DNA from 3 places in the Bacillus sp. 1A genome. Region 2 is predicted to be linked to each of the others. Evidence: predicted binding sites of a transcription regulator. Region 2 holds the regulator's gene; each other region holds the start of a gene.
The links. The regulator Rex, encoded in region 2, represses fermentation and respiration genes when NADH is low (regulators of the CRP and FNR family bind a similar motif). The targets are predictions, from matches to a motif close to TTGTGAAATATTTCACAA.

Region 1 (7,845 bases), 3.2 Mb from region 2:
TAATTTGTTGATCTGCAGAATAAAGACCTAATACATAATTCATTCGATCTTGAGGTGTTACCAAATACTTTCTTTGTTTCATAATTCCGTCCCCCTTTAGGAATTTTTTATATACACCTATTCTCCATATGCTTGTAACTTTTTTATTCATTTTTCTTCAAGAGCTAACAATGCTTACTTTTTTAATTTTTTAACAAACGCATCCTTTCCGTATTAGTTCCACTCTTTTTGCAGGTGATATACCCATCATTTTATTGTCATTAACATTTCCTACACATCCAATAAAACCAAACGTAAATAAATTAAGTTTACGTATACATAAACATTTTATAATATCGTTTACTAATTATCAACAAGGTAAATAAATCATTTTTATGTCTGTCAAGAAAAAACAATAATATAATACGTTCAGAGATTACTTTATAATACAAGGTTGGTGGGTATGCGTCTGTACCCCAACTTTTAGTTACAGTAAAAAAAGCCCTACATGTTGAAAAGTGTAATCAAAATGAGTTGGGCTTTGTTCAATATTTTCAATTCAAATGAAAAAGAGGTGAAATTATATATATTCATGTGGAAATTTCATTTTGTGAATACTTACAAATCTTAAGTTGATGGGCATGTGGTGGGACCCTTTAAAAGCCTTATAAAATCATAAATTTTATAGATATAGCAGCTTCCTTTTATTAATAAGATAAATCATTTGTATGTACGTTTACTCACGCACATACAAATGATTTATACAGCCATAATTAAATAAAAACATTTTTTCGTTACGATAACATCATATCCATATCTTCTGCTGCAGTTGTAATTAGTTTTAAACCGAATGTTTCTTGTAATACATCAAGCACACCAGGTGAAATAAATTCAGGCGCCTTTGGACCGATGCGAATATCTTGAATTCCAAGACTAAATAGCCCAAGTAAAATAGCAACCGCTTTTTGTTCAAACCATGATAGGACAATACTTACTGGCAATTCATTCACTTCACATTGGAAAGCATCAGCTAAAGCAGCTGCTATTTTCACTGTAGAAATGGAATTATTGCATTGCCCTAAGTCGATGTATCGAGGAATCTCCGTACCAGGCACAACACCATAATCTACATCATTAAAGCGGAATTTCCCGCAAGAAGTCGTTAAAATAACCGTTTCTGGCGGAAGTGACGTTGCTAATTCACGATAATATTCTCCGCCTTTCCCTGGTGCATCACAACCTGCGATGACAAAGAAACGCTTAATCTTCCCTTCTTTTACTGCCTCAATAATTTCCGGAGCTAATGATAATACTGTATTATGATGGAAACCTGTTACTAACTGTTCATCTGACTCCATATGTACTTCTGGGAGTTCTAGCGCTTTTTGAATCAATGGTGCAAAATCATCATTTTCAATTTTTTGTACACCCTGTAAACCTGCAATATCATATGAAAAGAATCGATCAGAGTATGATCCTTTAATTGGCATAACACAATTCGTTGTCGCTAATATGGCACCTGTAAATTTTTCGAAAAGACGTCGTTGATCATACCATGCCTTACCGATGTTTCCTTTTAAATGCTTATATTTTTTCAGCTGCGGATAACCGTGTGCTGGTAACATTTCAGAATGTGTATAAATATTAATGTCTTTTCCTTCTGTCTGCTTTAATAGTTCTTCTAATGCAAATAAATTATGGCCCGTAACTACAATTGCCTTACCTTCTACGTGGTTTTGTGTAATTTGAACAGGCTCTGGAACACCAAAGTGATTCGTATGCGCCTCATCTAACAACTCCATTACTCGTAAAGCCGATTTCCCTACTTTCATAGCCATATCAATATGTTCTTGTTCATTAAAGTTAGAATTTGTTAATGTCATATACAGTGCTTCTTGCGTTGTAGCATCTACAAATGCATCAGTATACCCTAGCTGAGCAGCATGCGTACGATAAGCTGCAATTCCTTTTAGCCCAAACACAATCGTATCTTGTAAACTTGCAATTGTTTCATTTTTACCGCAAACACCTATCACTTTACATCCACCTGTTGGTGTTTGTTCACATTGATAACAAAACATTATCATCCCACCCTCTCCCAATCATTCATTACACCTTAAGCATAATACCCATTGAAAAAAAGTGATGTGATATCAATCACAATAATATGTATAAATTTGTGACAATTTATATTGTTTACATAATATTTTTATTGGTACAAAAAAAACCATTACATAATCCTGTTGTTCAAGTTTTCAAATATCTAGACTATTGCTGAATCTCTTAAGAAAACAGAAATAGACATACAAAAACGCTATTCTTTCTTTTTATCATTCAACAGAAAGAATAGCGTTTTTTCATTTTGAAGAACTATCAATTTTTTGATTAAGGATTTTATGAAAAATCACTTTTTTTACAATATATTTACACTATCTTTACAATGTTTACATTTTTTATATGATATATTTATATAGAATCTACTTAAGAAATTTCATGTACATTGTTATCTTTATAATCTCTGATCTGATTGATAAGAGATTATGTTATATTTTCATACCAGGGGTGAATTAGGATGACTGAAACTTTAAAAACACTTATAATGCTCGATATTACTTACGTTGTTATAGCAATTATGACGGTACTGGTATTTGTATACTTGGAATTAAAATCTCAGTAACGTATGCAGGCATAATTGATAGCTTCGCATTTAAATATAGCTAGAAGAAAGCGAGGAGAAAATTGTTTCTCCTCGCTTTTATATTCCCATAATTTCTTATTTCAACAAATCCAATGTATGTAAAAGTAACCCTCTGTCCCCTACTTCTCCATGACCAGGCACTACTGCATTTATGTTCCCATATCGCTTCAGCACATTTTCAATCGATGTAGACCATTCATTTACATAGGCATCAGCGACATTCCCTAAATTTTTAGCTTCCGCAGATTTCACTAAACAACCTCCAGCTAAAATGTTATATTGCGGTAACCATACAACGATATTATCTTCTGTATGTCCTTTCCCTGGATAAAACGTTTCTACTTTCATATTTTCAAACTTTAATTTCGTAATTGTTTGTAAATCTCCAAGTGGCTCTTCATATCCATTTTTCTTTGCTAATTCCGCAGTTAATGCCGTACTATGCGCTTTAATGCCTCTTTCTTTCAACGTTTTTATTCCGCCAATTCGATCAGCATGCGCATGTGTAATAATGACATCCGTTACGCGCTGCTTAAATTTCTTTTCTACCATCTCTATTAATTCCTTCGTTAACTTATCATCCCAAGAAGAATCGACAAGTACTAAGCCTTTTGAAGTAGTAAGAACTAGACCGTTCGAAGGAACTGCTTCTCCGTTAAAATAACCTAACTCCGTATGAACCCATACATTTTTGTTTAACTGAGAAATTGAAATAGTTCCTGTCTCATTTTTTATTACTTTTTGCTCTAGCTTTTGTTCCGCTTTCACAGAAGAAACTGTACTAACAAATTGAGTTGTTCCTAGCAAACTAACACATACCCCTAATTTTAATAATGTATCCTTTTTCATTTTCTCCACCCTTTCTTTCAAACGAAATAGTTATTACCTATAATAGACAATTCCTCTCAAATATTTGTTCCATCTTTTCTTACATACTTTTCATACCATTAATAAAAAGTGCACAAAATTTTGTGCGCTTTAATTTTGTTAAACGTTAACATTCATACTATAATTTATTTATAACCCTTTAACGGAGGTGTTTTCAGTGACTCTCTTCGCTTCCCCATCATTATTCATACTAGCAATTATTTCATTTGCACTAGCCTATTTCATCGGAGTTAAACAATACACTTGGCTCTTATCAGGATTCAACGAACGCCGTGTGCCAGATAAAGGTAAGTTATCAAAAATAGTTGGTCTTTATAATTTAACTGCCGGTGCTATTGCCACAATTGGTAGTGTCTTCACTACCCCTAATGTCAAAATCTTATTTCCTATCATTATAATTGGCCACGTTATAATCGCTGCTTATGTAAATACACGCATGGTGCAATGAAAAAAGACCATCCAATCGGATGATCTTTTTTATAATTTATCGACATATTGCTTTGCTTCTAGTATCGAAAACCCAAAAGCCTCTCTTACTCTCTTAATTGCTGTAACTGTTTTTCCTTCTTCCATAAGCTGACGCAACTGTTTATTAATTTCAGGTTCTCTATCTACAATTCCCATTTCTTTCGAAATTAGCTGTAATCTATCTTCCATCCTCTTTAAACGGGCATCCGTTTTCTTTTCGATTTTATTTATTTTTTCAGCAATATAAATAAATCCAAAGACCGCTATCGGTATGATCATCCAAAATTCCATGACTATTCCTCCTCATTAGCTTTCATTTGTTTTATTTCACTAACTTATGTAAATTTTACCACAGGACACATTTAATGTATAATAGTAATATACAACACTGTTGATAAAACCTTTTATTTTAGGGGGACACTTTATGAAAAGATTTTTTAAGACGTTACTACAATTTGTAGTTCTTTCAATGGCACTACATTTATTATTTGATATCGTTGGCTGGCTTGTTTTCAATGCGCCAATTCAAAACAAACAAATCATTATTTCTTTACTAACAACCTCATGGCTAATGTACATGTACCGAGACAAATTTTTTAAAACATTCACTTCGAATTAACTAAAAGAACTTCATCGATAAAAGATGAAGTTTTTTCTTTTTCTCTCATTCTCTCTATTAATTAACTACTGTATAATAGAACTAACATTCTGTCTTTCATAAGAAAGGAGTCACTATGAACTTAAAAAGTAACAATATATACGAGAAAATGAACCAATATTCCGTTGCAGGTTTAAGCCTTGCCGTTATACGTGATGGTACACTAGACAAAGTCGCTGCTTTTGGAACACTTGAATCTGGAACAACTAGAACTGTCACTACGAATTCTATATTCAACTCTTGTTCAATTAGTAAATTCATCACTACAATGCTCGTACTAACGTTATCAGATCAAGAAATCATACATTTAGATGAAGACGTAAATGATAGACTTACATCTTGGAACATACCTACCAATCTATTTACCTCACAGAAAAAAGTCACATTACGAAATTTATTAAGTCACCAATCTGGAATTATTGATCCTCCTAATAGTTTTGAGCATTATACACTTGCACAAGGGCGACCAAACATGTCCGAAATCCTTGCTGGTAAAACATCATATTGTTCAGTACCGATAGAAATAACTTATAAACCAGAAAGTGAATTTCACTACTCTGATGCAAACTTTTGTATTATCGAATTACTACTTGAAGATATAACTGGAAAACCATTTAACCTTTTACTTGAAGAATATATCTTTCAGCCACTGCAACTGAAAAATAGTATGCTATTCCCTCCTGAAGATATAAATAAAATGGAGGCCTTTGCTTGTGGGCATAATAAAGATGGTACTGTTACAAATGAGAAGTATCCATTTTATCCATTCGCAGCTTCTTCAGGTATTTGGACAACACCAACAGACTTATCAACTTTAGTAATTGAAATCATTCATTCCTTACAAGGAAAGGGCAAACTAAAACTTTCTCAAAAATTAGTACAAGACATGATTTCTCCTCAAGGTTGCTCAAAATGGACTGGATTAGGTGTTTTTCTAGATGATTCGGATGAGGACTTACAAATTTATTCACTTGGATGGGGCGTGAGATTTCAATGTATAATGGTATGCTATCCATACCGAGGTAATGGTGCTGTTATAATGACGAACACTGACTTAGGTGTTCATCAAATGGAAGGGATTATTGGTGACGTGTTAAAAACGTTATCCTTATAATGAAAAGAAAGAAGCTGTTCTTCCAGCTCCTTTCTCTATATAACATTTTTCGCAACAATTTTTATATGTTCCGGCGCGATAATCTCCGTTATACTTTCTTGGAAATCTTCCTGCAACATTTCTTCAATATGTTCTAGCTGCACTTCAACATGTGTGCATTCTAAATTATGTATATTTAAAAGTGCATAATGATCTTTTTTCTTAATTACTAAATATTGATTCTCCTCTGTTACAAGTATAGAACCTAATCGTACTCCTAGTAGGCGTTGATCATCAAACTTCACAACCATCCCCCCTTACTTTATATGTAATAAAATAACATTTTATGTAATCTGTTCTTTATAAACTATATCACAATTTATTAAAATATAAATATCATATTTCTTTTTACTAAAAACCCCTATTCTTTTATATATTTCGATACAAAAAACTTTCTCAACACAAAATTAGAATTTTCAGTTTTTATTCTCATGAAAATCAATTATAATGAAGTTAATAAATGTTTGACCTCTCCTAATTCATGTACATATGGATGATCAGTAGTCGCTGCTACTGATCTATTTTTTTGATTTCAGAAAGTATATACGCTGCATCCTTTCCTATACCACAAATAAGTGCAGATCCCCTTTGAGATTGCCACGGCAAACCGATATAATATAATCCTTTTACTGGACTTGTTCCTCTTACATGATTAGGAAATCCATTCTCATTCACTGCCTTTTCTAGTTCAATCCACTTATAGTTCTGAATAAAACCAGTTGACCATATAATGCTTTCTGCACTATACGTGCCACCATTTTGAAACATAATATTATTTTCTGATGCACTAACCACTTTTTCCTCTAGTTTAATTGCTCCATTACGAATAAGTTCTTTGCCTTCAAAACCAAAAATAGGATCCTTTCTCTTCTGAAACCATTTTCCCCTCTTAGTATTTACTTCGGCGTACAATAAACCCAATTTTTCTAACCAATAAAAAATGCTTTTTCTAAAAAGACGTAACGGTAAAAATGTTAAAGGATGACTGATAGACATTGTAACTTCATGAGTTTTTGCAAGTTCTACTGCAATTTGCATTCCTGAATTCCCGCCACCTACTACTAGTACATTCCCCTTAGGAATTTGTGATGGTGATTTATATTGTGATGAATGTATTTGAAAAACATGCGATGAAAGATGTTGTGAAAATGAGGGGATGTATGGTTGCTGAAAACCACCTGTTGCGATAACAACCTTTTTTGCTTGTAAAATTTCTGTAGGAGTATGTAATTTGAATATCTCTTTTTCTTTCTTTATTTTTAAAACTTCGGTTTGCAATTGGACCGGTAATTTAAAGTACCTTGCATATTCTTCTAAATAAGTTGCCATTTCATCTTTATGTGGAAATCCATTTCCTTCTCCTTTTACTATCATACCTGGTAAACTACTATATTCCCTCGGTGTGAAGAGTTGCAAAGAATCATATCTGTTTCTCCATGAATCCCCGATTCGGTTTCCTGCCTCGAGTAATAAAAAATTATAACCTTCTTGCTTCAAGTAATATCCCATTGTTAATCCAGCTTGACCAGCTCCAATAATAATTACATCTAGCATCTTTTTCCTCCTTCTCATAACGTATGAATACATGCTCATTCGTTCATATGTTTTATGATACAATTTATTTATCAATAATTCAATTTGTTTAACAAAAGGAAAAAGAGTAGTTCGCTACTTTATGAACTACTCTTCATTACATTTATTTAATACCCAATTACACTGCACTATCTCTAAAAAATTTATATATTAATCCCTTCCGACTCTACCATCTCTCCTCATAAAATACGATTCTATTTGAAAACGGATCAATTACAGTTAATTCGATTGTATCCCAAGGTGTTTCTTCTATATTTGGCTTCGAATAAGCATATTCTTTATTCAATAATATAGAATGATAATCCTCTACATTATCTATTTTGACCCGAATCGCACCGCCTGGCGAAGCATCCCCATGATGTTCTGATAAATGTATTACAGCATCATGTAACGAAATTTGCATATATA
Region 2 (7,845 bases):
GCTTCGATTTGTTGTGTATTTCCGATGCCTTCAACTACAGTTGTGTTTTCTTTCGTTACAACAACTTTACCAGCGCGTCCTAAAGATTCAACCGTAGCAGATTTTAAGTCACGGCCTAATTCTTCAGTGATTACTTCGCCACCAGTTAAGATTGCGATATCTTCTAGCATTGCTTTACGACGGTCACCAAATCCAGGAGCTTTAACAGCTACTACATTGAATGTACCACGAAGTTTGTTCACTACTAATGTAGCTAAAGCTTCACCTTCTACGTCTTCAGCGATGATAAGAAGTGGTTTACCTTGTTGTACCACTTGCTCTAATACTGGTAAGATTTCTTGGATGTTAGAAATCTTCTTATCAGTAATTAAGATGTATGGGTTATCAAGAACCGCTTCCATTTTGTCAGAATCAGTAATCATGTAAGGAGATGCATATCCACGATCAAATTGCATACCTTCTACTACGTCTAATTCTGTTGTAAATCCTTTAGATTCTTCTAAAGTAATAACGCCGTCGTTACCAACGCGCTCCATTGCTTCAGCGATTAATTGACCTACTTCTTCGTCAGCTGCAGAAATAGCAGCTACTTGTGCGATAGAAGATTTACCTTCGATTGGTTTAGAAATCTCTTTTAATTCTGCAATTGCAGCAGTAACAGCTTTTTCGATACCTTTACGAAGACCCATTGGGTTCGCACCAGCTGTTACGTTTTTAAGACCTTCACGAATCATAGCTTGTGCTAATACAGTTGCAGTTGTTGTTCCGTCACCAGCTACATCATTTGTTTTGCTAGCAACTTCTGCTACTAATTTTGCACCCATATTTTCGAATGCATCTTCTAATTCGATTTCTTTTGCGATTGTTACACCGTCATTTGTAATAAGTGGTGAACCGAATTTTTTCTCAAGTACAACGTTACGACCTTTTGGTCCAAGCGTTACTTTTACTGCGTTTGCAAGAGTGTCGACACCGCGAAGCATCGAACGACGTGCTTCTTCACTAAATTTAATATCTTTTGCCATAATAATTGACCCCCTTGAATTTTTTAAGATTTATATAATTAACCGATAACTGCTAAAATGTCACTTTCACGTAAAATCAAGTAGTCAGCACCTTCGTATTTTACTTCAGTACCTGCATATTTTGAGAAGATGATAAGATCACCTGCTGCTACCTCTAAAGCAACACGCTCACCATTTTCAAGCACTCGACCAGTACCTACTGCAATAACTTTACCCTCTTGTGGTTTTTCTTTTGCAGTGTCTGGTAATACAATACCACTTGCTGTTTTTTCTTCTGCTTGAACAAGCTCAATTACAACGCGATCACCTAATGGCTTTAGCATGAACAATAACCTCCTCATTTTGTTATGTAAATTTTATTTATTAGCACTCAAGTCACTCGAGTGCTAACACACTTATAATAATAAATAATCTCAATTTCTTTTGCAAGTAAAAAAATCATAATTTTTTCGCAAATTAAGCTATACACTTTTCTATATAGAGTCCCTCTTCTTCTACCTTTACTATATGAATCGTTGTTTCCACTAATCGTATGTTACAATATGAAAGGACACCCTAAATTGTTTTCGCTATACACACAACTTTCTCCTGTCTTCTATTATAATTTCAAATAAGGATTTACGAAAAAAACATAATTTAAGCGAGGTTTATATCGTAGGTAGCATATTTACATGTTATCCTACCTTATCTCATACACTAGAGTTAGAAAGGATGGTTAAACCATTTGAAAAAACAATATTGGTGGGTTATCGTTACATACATTTTAATGCAGTTATCATCCATTGCTGGATTACCACTTCTTCTGAAAACTGGACTTTATGATAACAGGGGATTTACTAGAGAAGAGAAATTTCAACTCATAACTGGCCACTGGGCAATCATTAGCTTCTTTATTGCATTATGTATCGTACTTTGGTTACTTAGAACAGATATTCGTGACAGACGTTTAGATACAATGCGCTCTACTGTTCCAGCTACGATTGGTTGGATTTTTATCGGGTTCTTCCTAGCATTTTTCTCACAAAGTATTGCCGGTATGATAGAAATGCGTGTATTAGGAATTAAACCTGGATCAGAAAATACAGCAAGACTTATGGATATCGCAAGAACGACACCTTGGTTCCTTATCGTTATCTCTATAATAGGACCTATTTTGGAAGAAATCGTATTTAGAAAAATTTTATTTGGTACACTTTATAAGAAGTTTAACTTCTTTATTGCTGCTATCATTAGTTCTCTTGTATTCGCAGCAATTCATTTTGATTTCACTCACTTATTGGTATACACTTCTATGGGACTCGTATTCGCCTTTTTATATGTAAAAACGAAGCGTATTATCGTCCCTATCGCAGCTCATGTTGCAATGAATACATTAGTTGCAGTTGCTCAAGTTTTAATGAGCAATGAACAAATTCAAGAAATGATTAAAGAAGCTGAAAAAATGCAAGGCTTTATCGGAGGATTTTTAGTATGAGGAACTCACCATTGTTCATGGCTGCATTGTACTTCCTTCTAGGATGTATCTTTACACGCTTCGCCATTACGAACGTAACAGATACAATCTGGAATATGTGGACAATACTATTTGCAGTTATGGCAACAATTGATTTTAATTTGGCACTTCGCCTTATCTTAGTTAAATTCACAAAGAAAAAACAATAATAAAACGCAGAGGTCGCTTCCTCTGCGTTTTATTGTGGATAATTCTTTAAAAAGTAAACAAGTGTTTGTAACTCTACCGCTAAATCAATATGGTGAATTCTTATATTATCTGACACATTTAAGCGCGCTGGTGTGAAATTTAAAATACCATGCACGTTCGTTTCTGCCAATCTATCTGCTACAGATTGTGCTACTGTAGCGGGTACTGTTAATATTGCCACTTGTATATCAGTTGATAAACGTTCTTCTAATTCATCTAAATGATATACAGGAATGCCCCCGATTTCTGTCCCGACTTTCTCTTCACTAACATCAAACGCCATTTCAATTTTTGTATTATTGTTTTTCGTGAAATTATAATGTAAGAAAGCGGTCCCTAAATTACCTACTCCAATAAGTGCTACACGTGTTATATCATCTTGGTCGAGTGTTTCACGGAAAAATGATAATAAATAATTTACGTTATATCCATAACCTTTTTTCCCTAACGCTCCAAAATATGAAAAATCTCTTCGAATCGTTGCGGAATCAACTTTTACCGCTTCACTCAATTCGGCTGATGAAACACGTTGCTTACCAGAAAGAGATAAGTTTTGGATAAATCGATAGTATAGAGGCAATCGTTTGGCAGTGGCCTGTGGAATTTTTTGCTGCTCCATATAACCTCTCCTCTCTTCCTATCTTTATTCATATACTTGAATCAAATACAGAAGTTTAGCACTCATGAATTTCCCTGTATAATAAAGAGAAGAAGTATTCTCTCTTTATTTTAAACTATACACTATTTTTAGTATGATTGAGAAATATAAACATGGCAAAGTTAAGAAATTATTTGAGGTGAAAACATTGATTTTATTACAAGTAAACGCGCTTACGAAATTATACGGTGCAGAAACGATTCTTGCAAACATAAAATTGGAAGTTCAAACGAAAGATCGTATCGCATTAGTCGGACGAAATGGGGCCGGAAAATCTACATTATTAAAAATAATAGCTGGTGAGCTATCTCATGATGGTGGCGAAATTATAAAACCAAAAGATGTCTCAATCGGATATTTAGCTCAAAATACCGGGTTAGAAACATCTTTAACAATTTGGGATGAAATGTTAACCGTCTTTACACACTTGCAGCAAATGGAGACAAAACTTCGAAGGCTAGAGCAAGAGATGGGAAAAGAAGAAAACTTTTCAAACGAGGCTACATATGAAAGATTATTAGCTGATTATGACCAATTGCAATTAGATTATAAAGATCAAGGTGGATATCAATATGAAGCAGATATTCGCTCCATTTTAAGTGGTCTTGGCTTCCCAGTTGAAACGCACCAGACGACGATTTCTACATTAAGTGGTGGACAAAAAACAAGATTAGCTCTCGGTAAATTATTATTAACGAAACCAGACCTACTTATTTTGGACGAGCCTACAAACCATTTAGACATCGAAACATTAACATGGCTTGAACAATATTTACAAGGCTATCCTGGCGCAATACTAATCGTTTCCCATGACCGTTATTTCTTGGATAAACTCGTTACACAAGTATATGAAATTTCGAATAAAGAAAGCAGACGATTTGTTGGTAACTACAGTAAATATTTAGACTTAAAATCAGCATTATACGAGCAAGACATGAAACGTTATGAAAAACAACAAGATGAAATCGCTAAGCTTGAGGATTTCGTTCAAAAAAATATAGCGCGCGCATCTACGACAAAACGTGCTCAAAGCCGTCGTAAACAATTAGATAGAATGGAATTATTGACTAGACCATTAGGTGATTCTAAGTCAGCATCCTTCCACTTCGATATCGAAAAACAAAGTGGAAATGATGTTTTACAAGTAAAGGATGCAACTATCGGCTATGATGATGATCCGATTATTGAACATGTAACTATGCGCTTAACTCGCGGGGATAGCGTTGCTTTAGTTGGTCCAAACGGAATTGGGAAATCCACATTATTAAAATCACTTGTGAATAAGTTACCACTATTAAATGGTGATGTTTCTTTCGGATCCAATGTATCTGTTGGTTATTATGATCAAGAACAAGCAAACTTAACATCTTCTAAGCGAGTTTTAAATGAGTTATGGGATGAATATCCATTGCAGCCCGAAAAAGAAATTCGCACGATATTAGGTAACTTCTTATTCACAGGGGATGATGTACTAAAACCAGTATCTTCTCTTAGTGGTGGACAAAAAGCTCGATTAGCTCTTGCAAAACTTATGATGCAAAAATCAAATTTATTAATTCTCGATGAACCTACGAACCATCTTGATTTAAATAGTAAAGAAATTTTGGAGAATGCTTTAATTGATTATCCAGGCACCCTTCTATTTGTTTCACATGACCGCTACTTTATTAATCGTGTAACGACGACCGTTGTTGAGTTGTCAACAGAAGGTGCACAAGAGTATTTAGGCGATTACGATTACTATGTGGAGAAGAAAAATGAAATGATTGAACGTGCAGCATTTGAACAACAAGAACAGCAAGAAAACCAAGCACCTGTTCAAAAAACTGTAGCTCAAGAAAAATTAAATTATCTCGAAGAAAAAGAGCGTAAACAATTAGAACGTCAACGCACTCGAAAAATTGAGGAACTAGAACAAAATATTGTAGAATTTGAAGAAGAAATTGCTACGTTAGAAGATCAACTTTGCTTACCAGAAATATACGCAGATTATGAAAAGGCTAGTGAAATTACAACGAAAAAGCAAACACTACAAGAGCAACTTGATGCTTGTATGGCAGAATGGGAAGAATTACATTTATAAGAGTATGAATAAGAAGGATGTCTCATAAGTCGGGATTTTTGACTATGCGACATCCTTTTTATCTTCTAGCTGGGGTATAAACGATTCGACACGACATACCGATTTACCGACAAAGTTTGACAATGTTGGCTCGCCCCTATAATAAGGGTACATTTCAAAATGTTTTTTAGAGATATCTTCTTGCGATTTATTTCCCAAAAAAGAATACATTCAAAGGTCAGACTTCTTCTACTTTATCCACAGGTTTATACACATATCCACCTTTATAAAATAAACCCCAAAATAACTTTTCCACATTATCCACAACTCCCAAAAAAGTTATCAACATTTTATATACACAATAAAACCCACATTATCAACAGATAATATGGGTTTTATCCACAAGCTGTGGTTAATTTTGTGCATAACTATTCTTCAATATCTAATCCTGGATTTGCATTTAGAGCTAATGTAGCACGTTTTCCCTGTTCATATGCAATTGTACCTGCGGCTGCAATCATCGCTGCATTATCGGTACATAAAGATAGTGGAGGAATAATTAGCTCGATATTTTCTTTTGTCGCAAATTCCGCTTCTAAACGTGCGCGAAGTCCTTTATTCGCAGCTACTCCACCAGCAAGAAGCAGTTGCTTTACGTTATACGCTTCTGCTGCACGAGATGCTTTCGTTACAAGCACATCTATTACACTCGCTTGGAAACTTGCTGCTAAATCTTCCGGTGCAATTTCTATCCCGCGTTGTTTCGCGTTATGCACAGTGTTGATAACTGCTGATTTCAATCCACTGAAACTGAAATCATACGAATCAGGTTCTAGCCATGCACGAGGCAAATCGATTGTCGGTTCTCCTTCATGTGCAAGGCGATCAATGTGAGGACCACCTGGATATGGCATGGATAACGTTCGAGCTACTTTATCATATGCCTCTCCAGCTGCATCATCTCTTGTTTCACCAATCACTTCGAATGAACCATGTTCTTTCATATAAACAAGCTCCGTATGTCCACCAGATACAACAAGTGATAGTAGTGGGAATTGAACTTCTTTTACTAAACGGTTCGCATAAATGTGCCCAGCTATATGATGAACACCCACTAGAGGAATATCATGTGCAAAAGCCACTGCTTTCGCTGCATTTACCCCTATTAAAAGCGCTCCTACTAACCCAGGTCCTTCTGTTACAGCAATTGCATCAATATCATCAAATGTAATATTTGCTTCTTTTAAAGCTTCTTCTAACACAACTGTAATTTCTTCTACATGATGACGGGATGCAATCTCTGGTACAACTCCACCAAAACGTTTATGACTTTCAATTTGTGATGCAACGACATTCGCAATAATTTCCGTTCCATTTTTAACAACTGCTACTGCTGTTTCATCACAACTTGTTTCAATACCAAGTATAATCGTATTTTTTTCCATTATATATTCACCCACATTACGAGACCATCTTCCTGATTGTCTGCATAGTATCGTTTACGAATTCCACCATTTTGAAATCCGTATTTTCTGTATAACTGTTTTGCTACTTCATTTGATACACGTACTTCAAGTGTCATTGTTTTTACCCCTAAATCTTTCGCTTCGGAAATAACTTCTTTCAATAAAGCATCCCCTAGCTTTTGACCTCTGTATTCTGGCAAAATAGCTACATTTGTTATATGTGATTCATCAATAATTATCCACAATCCACAATACCCAATTACACGACCATCTTTTTCTAGCACAACATAATGTGCATGTTCATTCGTCGTTAACTCACGGTGAAAGGCATCTGCAGTCCAAGGAGTTGAAAAAGACGCTTCTTCAATAGCTACAATTTGAGCGATATCATCGAGTTCCATCTTTCTAAATATCATATCCATCTTCTGCAAGCTCCTACTTGTTTTGACTTTCTAACCACTTTGCTTCAGCTTCAGCTAAACGAAGATAACTAGGAACAAATGAATGTACATCTTGTTCTTCTTTTTGTAACCCTAAGAAAGCTAACTCACTTGGTCTTGGGTTATTTTTAGTGAAGGGAGCAAATACAGCTTGGCCGCCTAAATGTTCGATAATCGTCTCTTTGTGCAGTTTAACATCATTACCAATAAATAAAACAGGCTTTCCTGTATCTTTTAACATTTGCAACCAGTCTACAATAAGGATGATTCGGTCTTCTTCTATAGAAGTTAAATGCTCTCCCTCATATGTATATAACCCAGTATAAATTTGTCCGCGTCTTCCATCAAATAAAGGACAGATTAATCCATCAAAATTAGCACCGTTTGCAGCCACTACTTCTAAACTTGATACACCTACAATTGGTATTTGAAGTGACCAAGCTAATGTTTTTGCAGCTGTCACACCTATGCGAACACCTGTATATGATCCAG
Region 3 (7,845 bases), 4.8 Mb from region 2:
TTCCCTAACGCCTTTTGAACGGCTAATGAGTAAATATTTACTGTGACTTCGCTTACTTTAGACCACTTCCAAGGTGCTTGCTGATGTAAGTGTCCAACTTCATGCCATGGTCCCCATCCATCCTTTTCAAGCACTTCTATATCTAAAACTCTATTCATTGCGCTTGGAATATACCCTGTATGATAATTTGTCGCAAACATAAAGTCATCTTCATCAGGATTCCGTTTTTCAACAAACTGAACGTAATGATTTGGAGATTTTGCAACCCCAACACCGTCTTCAGATAATCCCGCTACTGCATTTTCCAAACGAATAATCTTATCGTGTAATTTCATTAACTTTGTTGGATTTGTATCGTTCATATGATCTTGGACAGCATTATAACTCGCAGTAATTAAACTTCTCTCACCTTTTAATTCAACTGCATAAGGATCCTTATATTTCTTCAACATTTCATCAAAATCTTTTTTCGTATGCTTACCTAAAATAAATAAAGGGAAGTGACTACCACCATTCGTAACTGAAGCTGTTACTTCTCCTTCGTTATTCATATTATAAAAATATAAAATACCGCCTCTTGGAGATGAAATAACATTTTTCCCTGGTTTTAAATCAAACTCTTCCGGTGCCTTTTCATCATAAGATCTCGTTCCAATAAAAGCTTGAATAGACTGCGTTCCTTTTATATCAATTGTAATCTCTTCATTTGGCTCTGCATAAATTCCAGTCGGTTCATTCGCAGAAAGTTTCCAACTAACTCTTAAACGTTTATTTTCTTCATCCACGCTACCTTTACCCGGTAACTGAAACACTCTCTGCTCAAACTTATTCTCTTTAACCTCTTCTAAATTCCCACCCTTATTCTCTTCCAAAGGTGCCGCATATCCTTTTGATGCTTCGAAAGCTACTGGCGATAATAATGTAGATATACATATTCCAGCTACTAATACCCTACTCGTCTTTTTCTTCGACATAATCTGTGTCCCCTATTCTTTTTGTAATGCAAACCATCATAGATACATTCACTTACTGCAAAATCAATTTCTCTTTATACAACCATTTTAAATACACAACAAAACTTCGCGCCCCAATATCGCTTACCTTTATTCCCTATATATATTCGCTTTCTTATATAGCAAAAAATTTCAAGTCTAAAATTCCTCCTCATCTTTCTCTATGTTTTATGATGAGTTCTCCTTTTTTACATCACGGGATAATGATAAGAAATACATTTAATGTGTATTGTTGTCTATACATGAAAAATGTGTATAAAAATATCGTTTTTTACAATTCATTCATAGGCATCCATCTATGGACAGTTTTTCCAAAATGAATTGTACACGATTTTTTTCTCGTTAGATAGACTTTTCAATTAGATTAATATTACAATTTTATGAATTTAATCCAAAAATCGTAACGTTTAGATTTCTAACTTTAATGCTATTTTAGAATAAAAAAACTGTCCAAAAGATACTAATCTTCCGGACAGGTTTTTATTAATCCAGTATACGTTTCATTACAAATCCTTTTCCGTGCAGCCACTCATCTTCCATTTCACCGGTTAAATGGAACCCAATTGACTCATATAATTTTTGGGCAAGCTTGTTTTCTGGATGTATGCTTAAATACATAACTTTACGATTATATTCTTTTTTTAAATGCTCTATTAACAAACGTAATAATGGTTTTGCATACCCTTTTCCTTGGCATGCACTATCAATGACAAATTGATTTAAATATACAGCCTTTTCTTCTTCCTCAAACCAGCCATACATTGCATATCCGATAGGTGTATCACCATCATATAGCCCTATCGAAATTGCATCTTCTTTATATTTTGTTTCAGCATCAACTAAACAATTTGCGACTGTGCTTTCAATGAATTTATGCTGTTCTTCTGTTACTTTTAAATTAGCAATTTCATGCCGATTTTCTTTCGTTATTTCACAAATACGAAGGTTCATCTTTTATCTCTCTTTCTAATTTATCATCCTCATTATATCGTAACTCATCAAATCGTTAGTACTGGCAATGCAAGAAATGCAAAAAAGCATTGGCACACGCCAATGCTTTTTCATTATCTCTTTTGATTCGGTTTATGTGGTTCATTTGGAGTATGTGGTTTATTATTTTCATGACCATTTGTTGTTTTCCAACTTACCGATAACTCCGGACTTGTTTTTTCTTCACTACGCTCAAGTAATACAACTGCATTTTGAATAGTCGGTGTCCCTTTATGTGCAATCCCTTGTAACTTTGTTAAATTCCCTAATACTTTAAAGCTAAATCCACCAGCTGGTGTTTGTTTCGGAATTAAAATGCGGAACTTTTCTCCTACATTAAATTCTGTTTTTGCTTCGCCTTTTTCATTTACAAATTTCGCTCCCGCTGGTGCACCTGTTGCTTGCACTTTATACGTTCCGCTTTTCGCATTTGTTTCTACTGTATATAAACCTGTTTCAAAGAAATCATTTTTCAACACTGCTTGTTGTTCTTCTGATGGTACGACACTCATCGTAATTTCTTGTAATTCTTCACTAGCATTTGCTTTTGCAACGATGTCTTTCGTTACCTTTTCTACATTTTTATTACGGAAATCTAAATCGTTAATATCAATTTGTTTTAACGCATTCCATACTGCAAGCTGCGTTGCATAATGTGCCTCTCTCCAATCAGAAACACCTAATTCTTGTGGACTCTTTTGCGGATACCCATTTAACAGTACACGGTATACATTAATATCCACTTTGCCCATTTCCGGTAAATCTTGACCGCTTGGAGATTTCAAATCTACATTTAAGCAAAAGGCAATTTTTCCATCTGCTGTTTTAATAAGCTCTGTTCGAATTGGTTTCTTCTTTGACTTACTATAACTCCAATCCATTTCATACTTTGTATGATCCATAACTTCCGCGAATGCTTTTTGAAGTGGAAATAATAAGTTCGCAAATACAAATAAAACACTCAAAAAAGCAGCCATTAGCTTGAACGATCTTTTTATATTCATGTTTACAACCCCTTATGAAATAACAAATTTTCTTCTGTTTATTATTTAGTTAGAAACTTTTTTTATGCATAAACAAAACAAAAAAGAGTGCAAACTGTTTGCACTCTTGCTCTCCACTATAAGTTTAGAAATCAAAGTTATCAGGATCTGGACCAACGCGATGATTTTCATTTAACGCATCAATTTTCTCCATATCTTCTTTCGTTAATTCAAAATTAAATATATCAGCATTTGCAATAATGCGGTGTTCTTTCGTTGATTTCGGAATTGTTACAACCTCATTTTGAAGATCCCAACGTAAAATAATTTGAGCTGTCGTTTTATCATGCTTATCAGCAATCTCTTGTAATGTTTCGTTATCTAATAATTGACCTTGCATAAGTGGTGACCATGCTTCCATTTGAATACCTTGTTCTTTACAGAACGCTTGTAATTCTTTTTGTGTTAAACGAGGGTGATATTCCACTTGGTTAATCATCGGTTTCATTTCTGCACCTGCTAATACGTCTTTCAGATGGTGAATTTGGAAGTTACTTACGCCAATTGCACGCACACGATCTTCTTTATACAGTGTTTCTAACGCTCTCCACGTATCTTTGTATTTCCCTTCTACAGGCCAATGGACAAGATATAAGTCTAAATAATCTAGCTCTAATTTTTTTAAGCTCTCTTCATATGCAGCAAGTGTCGTTTCATATCCTTGATCCGAATTCCACACTTTTGAAGTAATAAATAAATCTTCTCGAGTAATCCCGGCTTCTTTTATACCAGCGCGAATTCCTTCTCCAACTGCTTTTTCATTTCCATAAATCGCAGCTGTATCAATACTGCGGTATCCTGCTTTAATCGCCGATTTTACCGCTTCTACAAGTTCTGGTCCATCTTCTACTTTAAATACACCTAAACCGAACCAAGGCATTTCTACACCATTATGCAATGTTGTTTTACTTTGTAAATTTTTCATTATATTTTCTCTCCCTTATTTCACTTGATCTCTTTTTTCTAATGTCATACTCCACGCTGTTAAAATAACAGCCCCTGCTACCATGATGCCACCTACCCAGGCCGTATGAATTAACCCTAACGAGTTCGTTACAATACCGCCCAAGTAAGCACCAAGAGCAATTCCTGCGTTAAATGCTGCAATGTTAATCGCTGATGCCACATCAACAGCACTTGGAACAAATCTCTCAGCTAATATAACGACATACACTTGTAGCCCTGGAACATTCATAAACGCAAATAGTCCCATAAAAATAATTGTGATGAGTCCAGCGACTTTAAATGGCGCTGTAAATGTTAAAACAAATAATACAATTGCTTGAATAAAGAACATGTAAAATAGCGCTCGAATCGGATTATGATTCGATAACTTTCCGCCGACCATATTCCCTATCGCAATGGCGATTCCATACACTAATAAAATGATAGTAACAGTACTTGCTTCAAACCCTGTTACTTCTTGTAATAGCGGAGATAAATACGTAAACGTTACGAATGTTCCCCCGTATCCTAATGCAGTAATAATAAATACAAGTAATAGCCTTCCATTCGTAATCAGTTTGAATTGATCACGAAATGCTACGGATGTACCTTTTTTCAAGTTAGACGGAATCAGCATACTGTTGGCAATTAAGGCAACGATTCCAATTGCCACAATTACCATAAACGATGCTCTCCAGCCAAATTGCTGACCGATAAATGTTCCAATCGGTACGCCTGTAATGGTCGCAACAGTTAAACCAGTAAACATAAATGCAATTGCACTCGCACGTTTATTCTCTGGTACAAGCGCAGCCGCAATTGTGGATCCTATCGACATAAAAACGCCGTGTGCAAACGCAGATACAACCCTTGCGATAAGCAACACAGTAAAACTTGTTGCCACTGCCGCAATTCCATTACCAATAATGAAAATAATCATAATCCACATTAATAACGTCTTTCGCGACATACTAGCTGTTAATGACGTTAATACTGGGGCACCAAACGCTACTCCTAATGCATATAAAGAAACGGTTAAACCCGCTGTTGTAACAGAAACATGTAAATCCTCTGAAATAGATAGTAATAAACCGACACTAATAAATTCGGTTGTACCAATTCCAAACGCACTAATTGCTAGTGCTAATAAAGCAAACATGCTTCTCCGATTCGTCTGTACTACCGAAGAAGATACTGTATATGAATTCAATTGAACTCCTCCTTAATACGAGAAATCCAATCATAATAGTATGAAAAAAGGCCTTTTTTCTTCTAACAAATAATGTTACTGCTGATATATACTATTATGAATGGCTTCACTCTTTTTTTGAAGAACGCACTTTAAAGTACGATAGGTACCAAAAAGTAACATAGGCACTTTTTAGTACCGTACTACTCATTTCCCTGTTACGTATGCTATTATGGAACATATTCAACATGATAAAAAGTACGTACTTTAAAGTGCTATAGGTACTTTTTAGTAACATTTAAATTATTTGGCTTCTTTTGTTGGAGAACTAAAATCTACATTCATCAAAGGAGATTTTTTATATGAAGAAATATAATATTCCCGTTGAAGCGACTTTAGAGGTCATCGGTGGAAAATGGAAAGTCGTTATTCTTTGCCACTTAACGAAAGGTACAAAGAGAACGAGTGAATTAAAACGTCTCATGCCTGGTATTACACAAAAGATGTTAACACAGCAATTACGCGAATTAGAAGAAGACGGAGTTATTCAAAGAAAGGTATACAATCAAGTACCACCGAAAGTAGAATATTCTCTTACAGACTACGGTTGGTCTTTAGAATCCATTCTTGATTCTCTTTGTACTTGGGGCGAATGCCACCTTGAAAAAAGCGGTAACACATCGATGCTAATTACAGAAGGTGAACAATAAAAAAAGGAAAAAATGAACATAAATTTGTCCATTTTTTCCTTTTTTTATTTATATATACGTACATTTCTAACCTTAACAAAATAATTTATGCGCTTTCACGCCTTGTCAGTACTACATTATACGCTTAATATCAAATAATTAGGAATCATTTTTATGTTAACATAGGTGTATATAGTATATAATATAGGATATATATTATATACACTTTCCGATAAAGGAACTTTCCATTATGCGGACAAGCCATGTATCGGACAGTTCATAAATAATAGGTAGGACATTATGGTTTTGGATTTATGATTTCAGCTTACTTGCTGGCATAAATTTAAAGGCATTTTATTGTGCTTTGTGAAACTTTGTATAAAGTTTCGCAAACGTTTACTATCTTACCTATCAAAAATAAGAGTATTGCTATCGTAAAGGAGAATTGGAGATGCCAGAAACTATGACTCAAACAAAGCCAGAACAAGAAACTGTACAAATTTCTGCTAGCCAAGGACAACTTGATGTACTTGATCAGTTGTTAAAACCTGAGGTACAAGAATCATTAACTACACTAGTAGAACAGCTTCCAAAATTAACTGAGCTTGTTAACATTTTAACTAAGTCTTATGACTTCGCTCAAACTGTTGCTACTGATGAAGTATTAAAAAGCGACACTGTTGGTGCAATCACAGAGCTTGTAGAACCTGTAAAAGATACAGTGAAAAGCATGGCTGCTACTGCAATCGAAGCGAAAGATCGTGCTGACGAAAGCAACGAAGTTATCGGCCTGTTCGGTCTATTAAAATTATTAAAAGACCCACAAGCGCAAAAAATGTTCCGCTTTGTGAACGCATATCTTCAAATTAGTGCAGAACGTAACAATAAATAAGTTAACTTATAACAACAATTAGTAAAGACGGGGGATATCATACTATGTCAAAACAAATTGTCATCTTAGGCGCTGGTTATGGCGGTCTTCTTGCCGCTTTAAACGTACGTAAATATTACAGCAAATCAGAAGCACAAGTTACAGTGATTAACCAATACCCAACACACCAAATCATCACTGAACTACACCGCCTTGCAGCTGGTAACGTTGCTGAGCAAGCAATTGCAATGCCACTTACAAAGCTTTTCAAAGGTAAAGACATCGATCTTAAAATCGCAACAGTTGAGTCATTCTCAGTTGATAGCAAAGAAATTAAACTAGCTGGTGGCACTACTTTATCTTACGATGCACTTGTAGTTGCTTTAGGAAGTAAAACTGCTTACTTCGGTATTCCAGGACTAGAAGAAAACAGCATGGTATTAAAATCTGCTGCTGATGCAAACAAAATCTACAAACACGTTGAAGACCGTATTCGTGAATACGCGAAAACGAAAAACGAAGCTGATGCTACAATCGTAATCGGTGGTGGCGGATTAACTGGCGTTGAGCTAGTTGGTGAGCTTGCTGACATTATGCCTAAACTTGCAAAAAGCCACGGCGTAAATCCAAAAGAAGTTAAACTTCTTCTTGTTGAAGCAGGTCCAAAAATCCTTCCAGTATTACCAGACCACTTAATCGAACGTGCAACTACTAGCCTAGAAGCACGCGGTGTTACATTCTTAACAGGTCTTCCTGTAACAAACGTTGCTGGCAATGAAATCGACTTAAAAGACGGTCAAAAACTTGTTGCTAACACATTCGTTTGGACAGGCGGCGTACAAGGTAACCCATTAATCGGTGAATCAGGTCTTGAAGTAAACCGTGGCCGTGCAACAGTTGATGCATACCTACAATCTACTTCTCACAAAGACGTATTCGTTGCTGGAGACAGCGCTGTTGTCTTCGCTCCAGACGGACGTCCATACCCACCAACTGCACAAATCGCTTGGCAAATGGGTGAGTTAATTGGATACAACTTATACGCAGCACTAGAAGGCAAAGCATTCGAAGAGTTCGCACCTGTAAACTCTGGAACACTTGCTAG

Region 1: a site for Rex is predicted at 2,125-2,142, ahead of hcp (hydroxylamine reductase). Genes of this name have one in related genera too.
Region 3: a site for Rex is predicted at 6,244-6,261, ahead of ACUN0F_RS07520 (DUF1641 domain-containing protein). Genes of this name have one in related genera too.

Annotation. Positions count from the first base shown of each region.
Region 1 is NZ_JBQYLZ010000001.1:3,115,545-3,123,389, reverse strand. Features, by position in the region: gene ACUN0F_RS15850 (condensation domain-containing protein) at 1-82, opposite strand, end outside; gene hcp (hydroxylamine reductase) at 774-2,060, opposite strand; gene bla2 (BcII family subclass B1 metallo-beta-lactamase) at 2,753-3,526, opposite strand; gene ACUN0F_RS15835 (DUF3784 domain-containing protein) at 3,723-4,013, shown strand; gene ACUN0F_RS15830 (hypothetical protein) at 4,043-4,324, opposite strand; gene ACUN0F_RS15825 (hypothetical protein) at 4,458-4,652, shown strand; gene ACUN0F_RS15820 (serine hydrolase domain-containing protein) at 4,768-5,805, shown strand; gene ACUN0F_RS15815 (hypothetical protein) at 5,841-6,089, opposite strand; gene ACUN0F_RS15810 (flavin-containing monooxygenase) at 6,355-7,398, opposite strand; gene ACUN0F_RS15805 (glyoxalase superfamily protein) at 7,604-7,845, opposite strand, start outside.
Region 2 is NZ_JBQYLZ010000001.1:6,302,382-6,310,226, forward strand. Features, by position in the region: gene groL (chaperonin GroEL) at 1-1,025, opposite strand, end outside; gene groES (co-chaperone GroES) at 1,064-1,348, opposite strand; gene ACUN0F_RS32150 (CPBP family intramembrane glutamic endopeptidase) at 1,750-2,499, shown strand; gene ACUN0F_RS32155 (YdiK family protein) at 2,496-2,687, shown strand; gene ACUN0F_RS32160 (redox-sensing transcriptional repressor Rex) at 2,717-3,346, opposite strand; gene ACUN0F_RS32165 (ABC-F family ATP-binding cassette domain-containing protein) at 3,534-5,468, shown strand; gene tsaD (tRNA (adenosine(37)-N6)-threonylcarbamoyltransferase complex transferase subunit TsaD) at 5,876-6,892, opposite strand; gene rimI (ribosomal protein S18-alanine N-acetyltransferase) at 6,892-7,335, opposite strand; gene tsaB (tRNA (adenosine(37)-N6)-threonylcarbamoyltransferase complex dimerization subunit type 1 TsaB) at 7,349-7,845, opposite strand, start outside.
Region 3 is NZ_JBQYLZ010000001.1:1,506,937-1,514,781, reverse strand. Features, by position in the region: gene ACUN0F_RS07550 (putative mucin/carbohydrate-binding domain-containing protein) at 1-974, opposite strand, end outside; gene ACUN0F_RS07545 (GNAT family N-acetyltransferase) at 1,497-1,964, opposite strand; gene ACUN0F_RS07540 (thioester domain-containing protein) at 2,078-3,007, opposite strand; gene ACUN0F_RS07535 (aldo/keto reductase) at 3,132-3,971, opposite strand; gene ACUN0F_RS07530 (MFS transporter) at 3,987-5,150, opposite strand; gene ACUN0F_RS07525 (winged helix-turn-helix transcriptional regulator) at 5,543-5,890, shown strand; gene ACUN0F_RS07520 (DUF1641 domain-containing protein) at 6,321-6,761, shown strand; gene ACUN0F_RS07515 (NAD(P)/FAD-dependent oxidoreductase) at 6,806-7,845, shown strand, end outside.